4 regions of the Undibacterium sp. Ji50W genome follow, and region 2 is predicted to be linked to each of the others. Evidence: predicted binding sites of a transcription regulator. Region 2 holds the regulator's gene; each other region holds the start of a gene.
The links. The regulator sigma-54, encoded in region 2, starts transcription at its own class of promoters, with help from an activator protein. The targets are predictions, from matches to a motif close to TGGCANGNAANCTGCTTT.
Positions count from the first base shown of each region.

Region 1: a site for sigma-54 is predicted at 1,248-1,265, ahead of ACO0K9_RS08835 (TorF family putative porin). Genes of this name have one in related genera too.
Region 3: a site for sigma-54 is predicted at 1,305-1,322, ahead of ACO0K9_RS12885 (ANTAR domain-containing response regulator). Genes of this name have one in related genera too.
Region 4: a site for sigma-54 is predicted at 1,276-1,293, ahead of ACO0K9_RS17120 (nitrate/nitrite transporter). Genes of this name have one in related genera too.

Region 1 covers NZ_JBMPOX010000004.1:51,001-54,190, reverse strand. The annotation lists gene ACO0K9_RS08840 (P-II family nitrogen regulator) at 15-353, opposite strand; gene ACO0K9_RS08835 (TorF family putative porin) at 369-1,115, opposite strand; gene ACO0K9_RS08830 (accessory factor UbiK family protein) at 1,487-1,729, shown strand; gene ACO0K9_RS08825 (YifB family Mg chelatase-like AAA ATPase) at 1,746-3,190, shown strand, end outside.
Region 2 covers NZ_JBMPOX010000024.1:54,752-57,941, reverse strand. The annotation lists gene lptA (lipopolysaccharide transport periplasmic protein LptA) at 1-56, shown strand, start outside; gene lptB (LPS export ABC transporter ATP-binding protein) at 57-809, shown strand; gene ACO0K9_RS24140 (RNA polymerase factor sigma-54) at 821-2,308, shown strand; gene hpf (ribosome hibernation-promoting factor, HPF/YfiA family) at 2,418-2,765, shown strand.
Region 3 covers NZ_JBMPOX010000007.1:120,364-123,553, reverse strand. The annotation lists gene ACO0K9_RS12895 (cache domain-containing protein) at 1-134, shown strand, start outside; gene tsaD (tRNA (adenosine(37)-N6)-threonylcarbamoyltransferase complex transferase subunit TsaD) at 174-1,202, opposite strand; gene ACO0K9_RS12885 (ANTAR domain-containing response regulator) at 1,394-2,029, shown strand; gene ACO0K9_RS12880 (CmpA/NrtA family ABC transporter substrate-binding protein) at 2,533-3,190, shown strand, end outside.
Region 4 covers NZ_JBMPOX010000012.1:55,679-58,868, forward strand. The annotation lists gene ACO0K9_RS17115 (protein kinase domain-containing protein) at 1-8, opposite strand, end outside; gene ACO0K9_RS17120 (nitrate/nitrite transporter) at 32-1,246, opposite strand; gene nirB (nitrite reductase large subunit NirB) at 1,617-3,190, shown strand, end outside.

The DNA.
Region 1 (3,190 bases), on a different contig from region 2:
TCCCTGGTAGCCGATCAGAGCGCGTCGTTGCCGGTTTCACCGGTACGAATACGCACAACTTGTTGCAAGTCGTAGACGAAAATCTTGCCATCGCCGATTTTTCCGGTGCGCGCAGCGGTTTCTATCGCTTCGATCGCACGGTCAACAATGGCATCATCCACGGCTGCTTCAATTTTTGTCTTCGGCAGGAAGTCAACGACATACTCGGCGCCACGGTACAGCTCGGTATGGCCTTTTTGACGGCCAAAGCCCTTCACTTCAGTCACCGTGATCCCCTGTACACCGATGGTGGACAAGGCTTCGCGGACTTCATCGAGCTTGAAAGGCTTGATAATTGCAGTAATCAGTTTCATGCTAGCCTCAAATGTTTAAAAGGTTTTGACTGCAGACAATACCAGAGTGGTCTTGCCTGTAAACTTGCCTGCTGGTGTCACATACAGCTTCTTGTCGGCATTGGTGCCCAGTGCTGCCAGACCAAAGTTGACGCCGAAGAATTCCTTGTTGATGCTGATTTTCCAGTCAGAGTAAGAAGAAGCACCATTGTTCTTGACAGTTTGGCGGCCTACATGCAGACCCAGTGTATAGCCTTCAGGCACATCAATATTCGCGCCCAGGTCCAGGTAACCACTGTTTTTACTGTTGACGAAACCGAACAGGTTGGTCACGGAGTGCGAATATTTTGCATACACAGGGCCGGTGCCGATCTGGCCATAGATTTCTGTCGTGTTGGCATCAGCAAAACCAGCCACTTTGTTCAGGCCATTGGATGGGTATATATAGCTCAGTACACCGACATCATACGAAACGTCTTTGACGATCTCGCCCTTTTTACCGCCATAGATATCCCATTCGATGTCGCCACTACCACCTGCATCCTTGGTCCATTTGATGGTCGACAACCATGTACCAGCGTAAAAACCGCTAGGATTGTTCACGTAGTCAGCACCGCCCTGCAGAGCCGGGTCAAGACGAGATTGCGAAATGGCACGATAGCGATATTCACTGGCTACGCCAACGTTGAAGCTGACTTCATTATCTGGCTTGGCATCTTCTGCCTGGGCAAAACCACCAAAGAATGATGCGGCTACAGCAGCGGCGATTACTAATTTTTTCATTACGCTTCCCCCTAGTTGATTAAGATTTGAATCGAATTAAACCTTTTGTGCATGCATGGCCTGCTTAGAACCTGTTTACGATCCTGCAGATACCACTGCCATGAATGCCTGAATTCTCTTTTCATCTGTCTGTTAGCAGGAGTCGTGCCAACTACGCAAGTTTCTACGTATTAACCGAAATACCTCCGGCAATACCAATAGGCATCAGGGATAGATGCGTTATCATTCCCTTATGGGTAAAATGGCAAGCGCATTGTGCAGCATTGATGCACCAATAAAATGCACTGATTTTTCTGCACAAAAAAGTGGCGCCAGCAAATTTGCACCATACGGGTGCAGATCGGGTGCAGATTCAAGATAGAGGATAGAAAATGAATAAGCAAAATTTCTTTAGTGACATGCAGGCCAAAGTAAACCAGGTGCTGGAAAATTCCCCGGCAAAAGACCTGGAAAAAAACGTCAAGGCCATGATGAGCCAGGGATTTTCCAAGCTGGATCTGGTCACCAGAGAAGAATTTGATATACAGGCGCAGGTACTGGCCAAGACCCGCGCCAAGCTGGAAGCACTGGAAGCCCGGGTCGCCGCCCTGGAAGCCCAGCAAAACGACGAATAAACAGGTTCAGCAGCTGATGTCGCTCGCCGTCCTCAAAAGCCGCGCCCTGAATGGCATGGATGCACCACAAGTTACCGTGGAAGTGCATCTGGCCAATGGCCTGCCAGCCTTTACCATCGTCGGCCTGCCCGAAACCGAGGTCAAGGAATCCAAGGACAGGGTCAGGGCTGCGCTGCAAAATGCGCGTTTTGATTTCCCAGCAAAGCGGATTACCGTCAACCTGGCGCCAGCTGACTTGCCGAAAGAATCTGGCCGTTTTGATTTGCCCATCGCGCTGGGCATACTTGCCGCCTCCGGGCAAATCCCGGCAGATGCACTGGACCAATATGAATTTGCCGGCGAACTGTCACTATCGGGTGAACTAAGACCGATACGCGGCGCACTGGCCATGACCTTTGCCATCTGCAAAAGCCAGCAGCACAGTAAACAAGAACCCGCCTTCATCCTGCCGCGAGCCAATGCCGATGAAGCCGCACTGGTCAGTGATGCCGCCATTTACCCGGCAGATTCATTGCTACAGGTGTGCGCTCACTTTGCCGCGCTGGGTAATGACAGCAAGCTGGTACGCCACCGCGCGCATTCCCAGGTGCAGCGCCCGCGCTATGCCGACTTTGCCGAAGTCAAAGGGCAATTGCAGGCCAAGCGGGCACTGGAAGTAGCGGCAGCAGGTTCTCACTCAGTCATCATGGTGGGCCCGCCAGGCACCGGCAAATCCATGCTGGCAGCCCGCTTCCCCGGCATTCTGCCAACTATGACCGATCAGGAAGCACTGGAATCAGCCGCTGTGCTATCGCTGACATCCGGCTTTGCGATAGAGCGCTGGAAGGCCAGGCCCTACCGTTCGCCGCACCACACAGCATCTGCCGTGGCGCTGGTTGGTGGTGGCAGCACCCCACGTCCAGGTGAAATTTCACTGGCGCATCGCGGCGTGCTGTTCCTCGATGAACTTCCGGAATTTGACCGGAAAGTGCTGGAAGTCTTGCGGGAACCACTGGAATCAGGCCACATTACCATTTCAAGAGCGGCGCGGCAGGCAGATTTTCCCGCCAGCTTCCAGTTAATCGCTGCGATGAACCCATGCCCTTGCGGATATTTTGGGCACAGCAACGGCAAATGCCGCTGCACGCCGGATAACATCGCCCGTTACCAAGGCAGGATATCCGGCCCCCTGCTTGACCGCATAGACTTGCAGATACAGGTCGGTGCCCTGCCCCATGCAGATTTGCTGAAACAGGCGGATGGCGAAGCCAGCCAACAGATACACGCCCGGGTTGAAGCTGCTTTTGCACACCAGCAGCAACGCCAGGGCAAAGCCAACAACCTGCTATCCACCACTGAAATCGACGAATACTGCCGCCCCGACAGCAGCGCCGAACAGTTGTTGCGCAATGCCATGAACAAGTTCAGCTGGTCTGCCCGCGCCTATCACCGTGTATTAAAAGTGGCCCGCACCATTGCCGA
Region 2 (3,190 bases):
ATGTAGATGGTCCTAGCCGCGTCAAAATCACCCTGCAACCCAAACAGACCAATTAAATGACTGCCACGCCTAGTACCTTGCTCGTCAAGGGATTGCAAAAACGCTACGGTGCGCGCCAAGTGGTGCGCGACGTCTCACTGGAAGTGAAAAGCGGCGAAGTGGTTGGCTTGCTGGGCCCGAACGGCGCTGGCAAAACCACTTCTTTCTACATGATCGTTGGCCTGGTACCATCCGACGCCGGCGACATCACGATCGATGCCGTCAATATCTCACAACTGCCGATACACCAGAGAGCCGTGCTGGGTTTGTCTTACCTGCCGCAGGAAGCATCTGTATTTCGCAAGCTGACGGTAGAAGACAATATCCGCGCCGTACTGGAATTGCAAAAAGATGCCAATGGAAAATTTCTTTCAGAAAAATCCATTGTCAAAAGACTCAACGCCTTGCTGGCCGATTTGCAGATTGAAAAGATCAGGGAAAACCAGGCGCTGTCACTATCAGGCGGTGAACGCCGGCGGGTAGAAATTGCCCGCGCCCTCGCCACTAATCCGCGCTTCGTCTTGCTGGATGAACCCTTTGCCGGTGTTGACCCGATAGCCGTGATTGAAATCCAGCGTATTGTGCGCTTCCTCAAGGAGCGCGGTATCGGCGTGCTGATTACCGACCACAACGTGCGTGAAACCCTGGGCATCTGCGATCATGCCTACATCATCAATCAGGGCGCTGTACTGGCCAGCGGCAAGCCAGACGACATCATACAAAATGAATCCGTGCGTCGCGTCTATCTGGGAGAACATTTCCGGATGTGACGGGAATCATCATGAAACAAAGCCTGCAACTACGCACATCCCAGCATCTGGCATTGACGCCTCAATTGCAGCAATCTATACGCTTGCTGCAATTGTCCACATTGGAATTGCACCAGGAGCTGGAAACCCTGCTCATCGAAAATCCCATGCTGGAGCGTGTGGATGATCCACTGGACCATGCCGTGCGGCTGTTGGCCGATGGCGCCATCAATACCAGTAGCACCGCCGCCGATGCAGGGATGGAAGCCCCTGCATCCCGCGAAGAAAGCAACAGCACCACGGAAGTTCAGGGTGATGCCGATAGCGCCGTCAGCAACGAAGCCACCAGCGCCAGTGAAGAGGACTGGAGTTTTGATGATGTGCATCATGGCAGCAAAAGCAGCGATGACGAAGATGGCCGCCCGCAACTGGGTGCTGCCCACATCACCCTGCGTGAACATCTGCAGGAACAAATGCGCCTTAACCTGCGCGAGCTGCGTGACCGCGCCCTGGTCGAGTTGATGATTGATGCCATTGACAACAATGGCTACCTGACAGAAACCCTGGATGAAATCCATGCCAGCCTGCCACTGGAGTTGTGCGTGGAGCCAGAAGAGCTGGCATTTGCCCTGAACATGCTGCAGAGCTTCGACCCGGCCGGTGTGGGCGCTCGCACACCTTCTGAATGCCTGGCCCTGCAAATCAAACGCCTGCCTAACATTGCTTTCGTGACACGCAGGCTGGCCTTGCAGATTGTCGAAACGCAACTGACTTTATTTGCACAAAGAGACTTCACCAAACTCAAGAAAATTCTCGACTGCGACGACGAAGATTTGCGCGACGCACAAACTGTCATCAGACTGTGCAAACCCCGTCCGGGTATCGACTTTGCAGTCGATGAATCGGATTATGTGGTACCAGACGTCATCGTCAAAAAATCAGGCAATGGCTGGCAAGTCACGCTGAATCAGGATGTCATGCCCAAATTGCGGGTCAGTAGCATGTATGCCAACATCATGAAGCAAAATCGGGGGGAAGGCGGACTCGGCTCACAGCTACAAGAGGCGCGCTGGCTCATCAAGAACATGCGGCAACGTTTCGACACCATTTTGCGCGTTGCACAAGCAATAGTTGAAAGACAACGCAATTTTTTCACACATGGTGCTGTCGCCATGCGCCCCCTTGTTTTGCGCGAAATTGCTGATACACTAGGATTACACGAGAGCACTATCTCACGTGTAACAACTCAAAAATACATGCTGACCCCTCACGGCATGTTTGAGTTGAAATACTTTTTCGGCAGCCATGTCGCGACGGAAACAGGGGGAGAAGCATCTTCCACCGCGATACGCGCACTCATCAAGCAGTTGATAGGAGCAGAAGACCAGAAAAGCCCACTCTCTGATAGCAAAATTGCAGACATGCTGGGTGAACAGGGCATGGTAATTGCCCGACGGACAGTTGCCAAATACCGTGAAGCCCTAAAAATCCCCCCAGTGAGTTTGCGTAAATCTTTGTAAGCAAGTCCTTGTAATCACAGTTTGAATTGCTATATATGATTTAGCTCAAGGCAATAAGACAGCAATGAGCTTATCGTTACAGCAAGCAACATCACTATAGGAGCACAGTATGAATCTCACCATCAGTGGACATCACGTCGAAGTAACTCCTGCAATTCGTGAATATGTACATACCAAACTAGAACGTATCAGGCGACATTTCGACCAGGTCATTGATATCGCCGTCATCCTGACGGTGGACAAGCTCCGGGAAAAGGAAAAACGACACAAAGCCGACATTAATCTGCATATCAGTGGCAAAGATATTCATGTAGAAAGTCTGGCGCATGATCTGTATGCTGCGATCGATACGCTGGTAGACAAACTGGATCGCCAGGTCATCAAGCACAAAGACAAGATACAAAACCATCAGCACGACGCCATCAAGCACATACCTGATCCGGCATCGGCTTCATAAGACTCACCACCCCTGCCTTCGGGTTGCGGGTATCCAAAACAAGGACGCGAAAAGCGTCCTTTTTTGTTGGGTGAATGGTTTGAAATAAATCATATATTCAAATCACTAAATGGATTGCCCTCTGACAAGCTGTACAGGTATTACTTCCCTTCCTACGTAGGCAGGAATATAGCGGGCCGGCGATCTAGCAACGTTTGGCATACCACGGTCTGATTTAATGTCAGGTCGGCATTGTTTTACGTGTTTAGCTTTTATGTACTTACCCACAGTATTTAAGATTGCCAGCCGGGGGTAGCCCGGCAGCTACTCCCTTTTCTTGCTTCGCCAAGAAAAGGAAGCAAAAGAAGGCGACCGAGGCGTCGTCGCCCCTGCGGGGTTCCCGTTTGTGCGGTACAAAAAATGGGAAGATCCGAAACTCGCTACGC
Region 3 (3,190 bases), on a different contig from region 2:
AATTGGTCAAGGCCAAGGGTAAGGGCTGGCAAGACTATAAATTTGTTAATCCAAGCACCAAACAGATAGAGCCCAAGTCCATGTACATAGAAAAATATGAGGGCGTGATTGTCGGTTGTGGCATCTATAAGTAAAGTAGCCCAGGCCGATGACGAGCTGGGTACCACAGCCTGTCAGGCTTCCAGTAATTCCTGCAATGGCCAGCGTGGCCGCACATTGAAACCATAGTCCCGTGTAGCCAGTGCGGGATTTTTTTTGAGTCGCATGGCACCGGCAAAGGCAATCATCGCACCATTGTCGGTACAGAATTCCAACTCGGGGTAATAGACTTGAAAGCGGCGTTTTTGTGCCGCTGCATTCAAGGATGCGCGCAATTGCTGATTCGCGCCGACACCCCCGGCAATCACCAGTCGCTTCAAGCCACTCTCGCGTATGGCCGTCACACATTTCGCTGTCAGTACGTCCACAATGGCATCGACAAAACCACGGGCGATATTGGCTTTGTCCTGCTCACAACTATTCGCAGGATGATTTTTGACGACGGTCAGGACTGCAGTTTTCAAGCCAGAAAAACTGAAATTCAAATCTTTGGAATGCAGCATGGGACGCGGGAATTTATAGGCAGTTGGATCACCAAATTCTGCCATGCGTGAAATAGCCGGGCCGCCAGGGTAAGACAGGCCCAGCAATTTGGCCGATTTGTCAAAAGCTTCACCGGCAGCATCGTCCAGCGTCTCGCCCAGTAATTGATAGCGACCCACCCCATCGACACGCATCAATTGCGTATGTCCACCTGATACCAGCAAGGCGATGAAGGGGAATTCTGGTGGTTTGCTGGCCAGTAAGGGCGATAGCAAATGACCTTCCAGGTGATGGACGCCCAATACCGGCTTATCCAGCGCCAGGCCCAATCCGCAGGCGACGGATGCGCCCACCAGCAGGGCACCGGCCAAGCCTGGCCCCTGGGTGTAGGCAATCGCATCTATCTGCTGTTTCTCCAAGCCGGATGTGGTCAGGATTTCTGTCAGCAAGGGCAGGGCACGCCTGATATGGTCACGCGAGGCCAGTTCCGGCACGACGCCACCGTATTCCTGATGCATGGCGATTTGTGAGTGCAGGGCATGGGCAAGCAGACCCTGTTCGGTGTCGTACAGGGCCAGGCCGGTTTCATCGCAGGAAGATTCAACTCCAAGAACTATCATGTTAATTTCTAAATGGCGCAGAGCACAGCCATGTCCATCTCGCCATGGGTGGCACTGATGAATGACGGGAAATGATGCTTTTACTTAAATAATATGGCGGATTGGTGCGAATCTTGCTAAAGAACGCATACCTAGATTATATCTGCCATGGCCCATCTATGCGCACCAAACAGAATAGTGTTAATGCGACAATGCCTGTTTCACCCAGCTTGCGTATCGTTGTGGTGAATACGGTCATACAGACCGAGGATGAGTTGCATGAAGACGCACAGGCACAACTGGCGCGTTCGCGCGCCCTGCGCATAGGGCTGCTGCAGGCTGGCTATAACATCATTGCCGTGATTCCTGGTGATATGTATATGAGTGAACGCGTAGCGCAATTGCAACCGGACATGATCATCATTGATGCCGAATCCGATTCGCGTGATGTGCTTGAGCATATGGTCATGGTGACACGCGACGCCCCCCGCCCGATTGTCTTATTTACAGAAGACGGCAACCAGTCGAATATGGCCGCAGCCATGGAAGCCGGTGTGTCGGCCTATGTCGTCGCTGGGCTGCAGTCGGACCGTATCAAGCCTGTGCTGGATGTCGCCATGGCACGCTTCAACGCTGACCAGAAGCTGCGCAGTGAATTATCGGATACCAAGGCCAAGCTGCTTGAACGCAAAACCATAGAGCGGGCCAAGGGCTTGTTGATGCAAAGGCATCAGTTGTCGGAAAACGAAGCCTATCAAAGAATGCGCAAGCAAGCGATGGAAAAGAACCTGAAACTGGTGGATCTGGCGCAGCGCATGCTGGATGTCGCCGATTTGCTGGGTGGTTAGCAGGCATTTTCATCATGTTAACTCATGCTCAGTCACGGCCACGCATGGTCACTCATGGTGAATAGTTAGCGCACAGCAGATGGCAGTCCAAGTTTGTGCGTGTAATTGGTGCGCTGCGTCATTCCGGTGCGAAATGAGTTCTGGCAGCCCTTGATTTTGTGTCACTGGGGGCAGGCTAACGAGTCGTAGCCATGAAATCAGTTCTGGCACGGCAATTGCTAATGAAAGAGAAAGTGCCAACGCTGGCGCTAAAGAATAAATGAGACTGACTAACGGTGGTCACCTCATTAGACAAAGGTGTCTTTCTACTGGTTTTTACCACGTGGAATGACACCTTTTTTCGTTGCAGAAAAACTTTCTCAGGCTGGAGTACAGACATGTCGAATCAGGAATCGAATAAGAAATCTCTCATCATTGATGTCAACAAGCAGGAAGATCATGAACCGAATTTCAAACGTCGCAGTTTATTGCAAAGCGCTGCATTGGCAACGGGAGCTGGCATCATGGGTCTGAGTACAGGTGGTGTATGGGCAGCCGGTTCAGACAAGCCAGAAAAAGAAGAAGTGCATATCGGTTTTATTCCTCTGACCGATTGCGCTTCAGTGGTGATGGCCTCTGTTCTGGGTTTCGACAAGAAATACGGCATCAAGATTATCCCTACCAAAGAATCATCCTGGGCCAGCGTACGCGACAAGTTGGTAAATGGTGAACTGGATGCAGCCCATGTCTTATATGGGCTGCTGTATGGCGTGCAACTGGGTGTCGGCGGCAACAAGAAAGACATGTCGGTACTAATGACGCTGAACAATAATGGCCAGGCGATTACGCTGTCCAAAAAGCTGGCAGAAAAAGGCGCGGTAGATGGTGCGGGCCTGGCCAAGCTCATGCAGACCGACAAGCGCGAATATACCTTTGCCCAGACTTTCCCTACCGGTACCCACGCCATGTGGCTGTATTACTGGCTGGCGGCACATGGCATCAACCCCATGAAAGATGCCAAGGTCATTACCGTGCCACCACCACAGATGGTTGCCAATATGCGTGTCGGCAATATGGATGGTTACTGTGTCGGTGAACCCTGGAACCACAGGGCGATTGCCGATGGCATCGGCATCACCGCAGCAACGACACAGGATATCTGGAAAGACCATCCGGAAAAAG
Region 4 (3,190 bases), on a different contig from region 2:
AGAGGCATGGTGTGGGATGATCTTCAGGTGATCAGATTTTTGCAGTGGTCATGGCGGCAGAACCCCAGGTGGTGCGCCAGCGTTTCTTGACCAATGATAAACCGAGCAGGGCGACGATGGCCAGGCCGGCAAAAATCGACAGGCCCAGTTGATAACTGCCGGTGATCTGGCGCGAGTAACCCATGCTGGCCGCCAGGTAAAAACCGCCTATGCCGCCGGCCATGCCGACCAGGCCGGTCATGACGCCCATCTCTTTACGGAAGCGTTGTGGTACCAGCTGGAACACTGCACCATTGCCGGTACCCAGTGCCAGCATGGCGATCACAAAGACAATCACAGCCGCCACGGATGACTGCAAGCCAGTCGCAGCAATAAACAGGAAGGCTGCAGCAATGGTATACATCACCGACAGCGTCTTGATACCGCCGATGCGGTCAGCAATGCGGCCACCAAACGGGCGCACCAGTGAACCGGCAAAAACGCAGGCAGCCGTGAAATAGCCGGCCTGTACCGGCGACAAACCATATTGGGTATTGAAATAAATGGTCAGTGACGATGCCAGGCCAGAAAAACCACCAAAGGTCACGCTATAAAAGAACATGAACCACCAGGCATCCTTGTCTTTCAGCACCGCCAGGTATTCACCCAGTGATTTGCTGGGTGTGTCACCCGGCGCGTCCTTGGCAAAAACCAGGTAGACAATCAGTGCCACCAATAAGGGGATCAGGGCTAGTCCAAACACATTCGACCAGCCGTAAGCGATGGCTAGTGCCGGCGCAAACAGCGCGGCAAAAGCCGTACCAGAATTGCCCGCGCCAGCAATACCCAGCGCCGTACCCTGATGTTCTGGCGGATACCAGCGTGACGCCAGCGGCAGCGCAACGGCAAAGGCAGAACCGGCCACGCCCAGGATCACACCCAGGAACAGCAACTGCTCATAACTGTGTATATTGCCCAGCCAGGCCCAGCACAGACCAACCAGCACCACAACCTGACCTATCAGGCCAGCTTTTTTAGGTTTCAGATGATCAACCAGGATACCCATCACGATACGTAACAGTGCACCAGCCAGCAAAGGCGTGGCAACGATCAGGCCCTTTTGTGCTGCTGTCAGTCCCAGGTCTTTGGATATCTGTATCGCCAATGGGCCTAACAGAACCCAGACCATGAAACTCAGGTCAAAGTAAAAGAAAGCCGCTAACAGGGTTGGTGGATGGCCTGCTTTCCAGAATGATGTTTTTTGCATGATCGCTCCAATGATGAACGGTGATGCCACTTGCAAGTGCCGTGCCATCAAATTGTGCAGGATATACGGCGTCCAATTATTAAATTTGGCGCAAAATGCGCGAAAAACGTGCGTCGCGTAAATTAAATGGTGCAGTGCACCAGTTTGGCCTGTTCATTTTGTGTGGAACACCGGTTTTTTATGCGGCGCTTCAGCAAGTGGCATTACTTATCGTGTGGATTGTGTAATTGTTGGTTTTCCCTGTGCAAAGCTATTTTATATATGGTTATATTGGTGCGCACTGTATAAAGCGGGAAAAGTTGGTTTCCCGGAAATTTCGAACTGGCATTGCTCTTGCTTATAGACCGCGGAGACATGTAAAGGAGCAGCCATGAAGAAATTAAAGCTAGTGATGGTCGGGAATGGTATGGCAGGTGTGCGTACCCTTGAAGAGTTGATCAAGATTGCCCCGGATTTGTACGACATTACCGTTTTTGGTGCAGAACCCTATGCCAATTACAACCGCATCCTGTTATCGCCGGTGCTGGCGGGTGAGCAAACTATCAAGGACATCATGCTCAATGATGTCGATTGGTATGAAGAAAATAATATCACCCTGCACCTCGGTAAAAAAATCACCAAAATCGATCGTCACAAACGCATCGTGATTGCCGAAGATGGCACCCAGACTGAATACGACCGCCTGCTGCTGGCGACTGGTTCCACTCCTTTCATGCTGCCGGTACCTGGCAAAGACCTCAAGGGCGTGATCGCCTACCGCGATATTCATGACACCAATGCCATGATAGACGCAGCCGAGAAGCATACGCACGCCGTCGTCATCGGTGGCGGCCTGTTGGGGCTGGAAGCTGCCAATGGTCTCAAAATGCGCGGCATGAGTGTCTCTGTCGTGCATTTGCCGGGCTGGTTGATGGAACGTCAACTGGACCCTGTTGCCGGCAAGATGCTGCAAAAATCCCTGGAAGACCGTGGCCTGAATTTCCTGCTTGAAAAAAATACCGAAGCCATTACCGGTGACGAGAATGGCCATGTGAAATCCATACGTTTTACCGATGGCTTGGAAATCCCGGCACAACTGATCGTCATGGCTGTCGGCATACGCCCGAACACGGCGCTGGCAGAATCTGCCGGCCTGTACTGCAACCGCGGCATCATCGTCAACGACACCATGCAGACCTATGACCCGCGCATTTATTCTGTTGGTGAATGCGTCAATCATCGCGGCACGGTGTACGGTCTGGTTGCACCTTTGTTTGAAATGGCCAAGGTCTGCGCCAATCATCTGGCGAATTTTGGTATTGGTCGTTATCAGGGCTCAGTCACATCCACCAAACTGAAAGTGACAGGTATCGATCTGTTTTCTGCCGGTGAATTCATGGGTGGTAAAGATACCGAAGAAATCATCTTGTCCGACCCCATAGGCGGTGTCTACAAGAAGCTGGTAGTGAAAGACGACAAGCTCATCGGTGCCTGCCTGTATGGCGACACCGTGGATGGCAGCTGGTATTTCAAATTGCTGCGCGAAGGCAAGAACATTTCCGAAATCCGCGATTCCCTGATGTTTGGTGAATCGAATACCGGTGACGTTGGCCATGAAGGCCATACCAAGGCTGCGGGCATGCCGGATGAGGCCGAGGTCTGTGGCTGTAACGGTGTCTGCAAGGGCACCATCGTCAAGGCCATCAAGGAAAAAGGTTTGTTCACGCTGGATGATGTGCGCAAGCATACCAAGGCATCGGCATCCTGCGGTTCCTGTACCGGCCTGGTCGAGCAGATCATCATGTTTACTGCCGGTGGTGATTATTCGACTGCGTCGAAAGTCAAACCCATGTGCTCTTGTACTGATCATAGCCATCAGCAAGTGCGTGATGCCATCAAGGCCAACAAGCTGTTGACCGTCGCTGGCGTACAGGAATTCATGGATTGGCGCACACCTAACGGTTG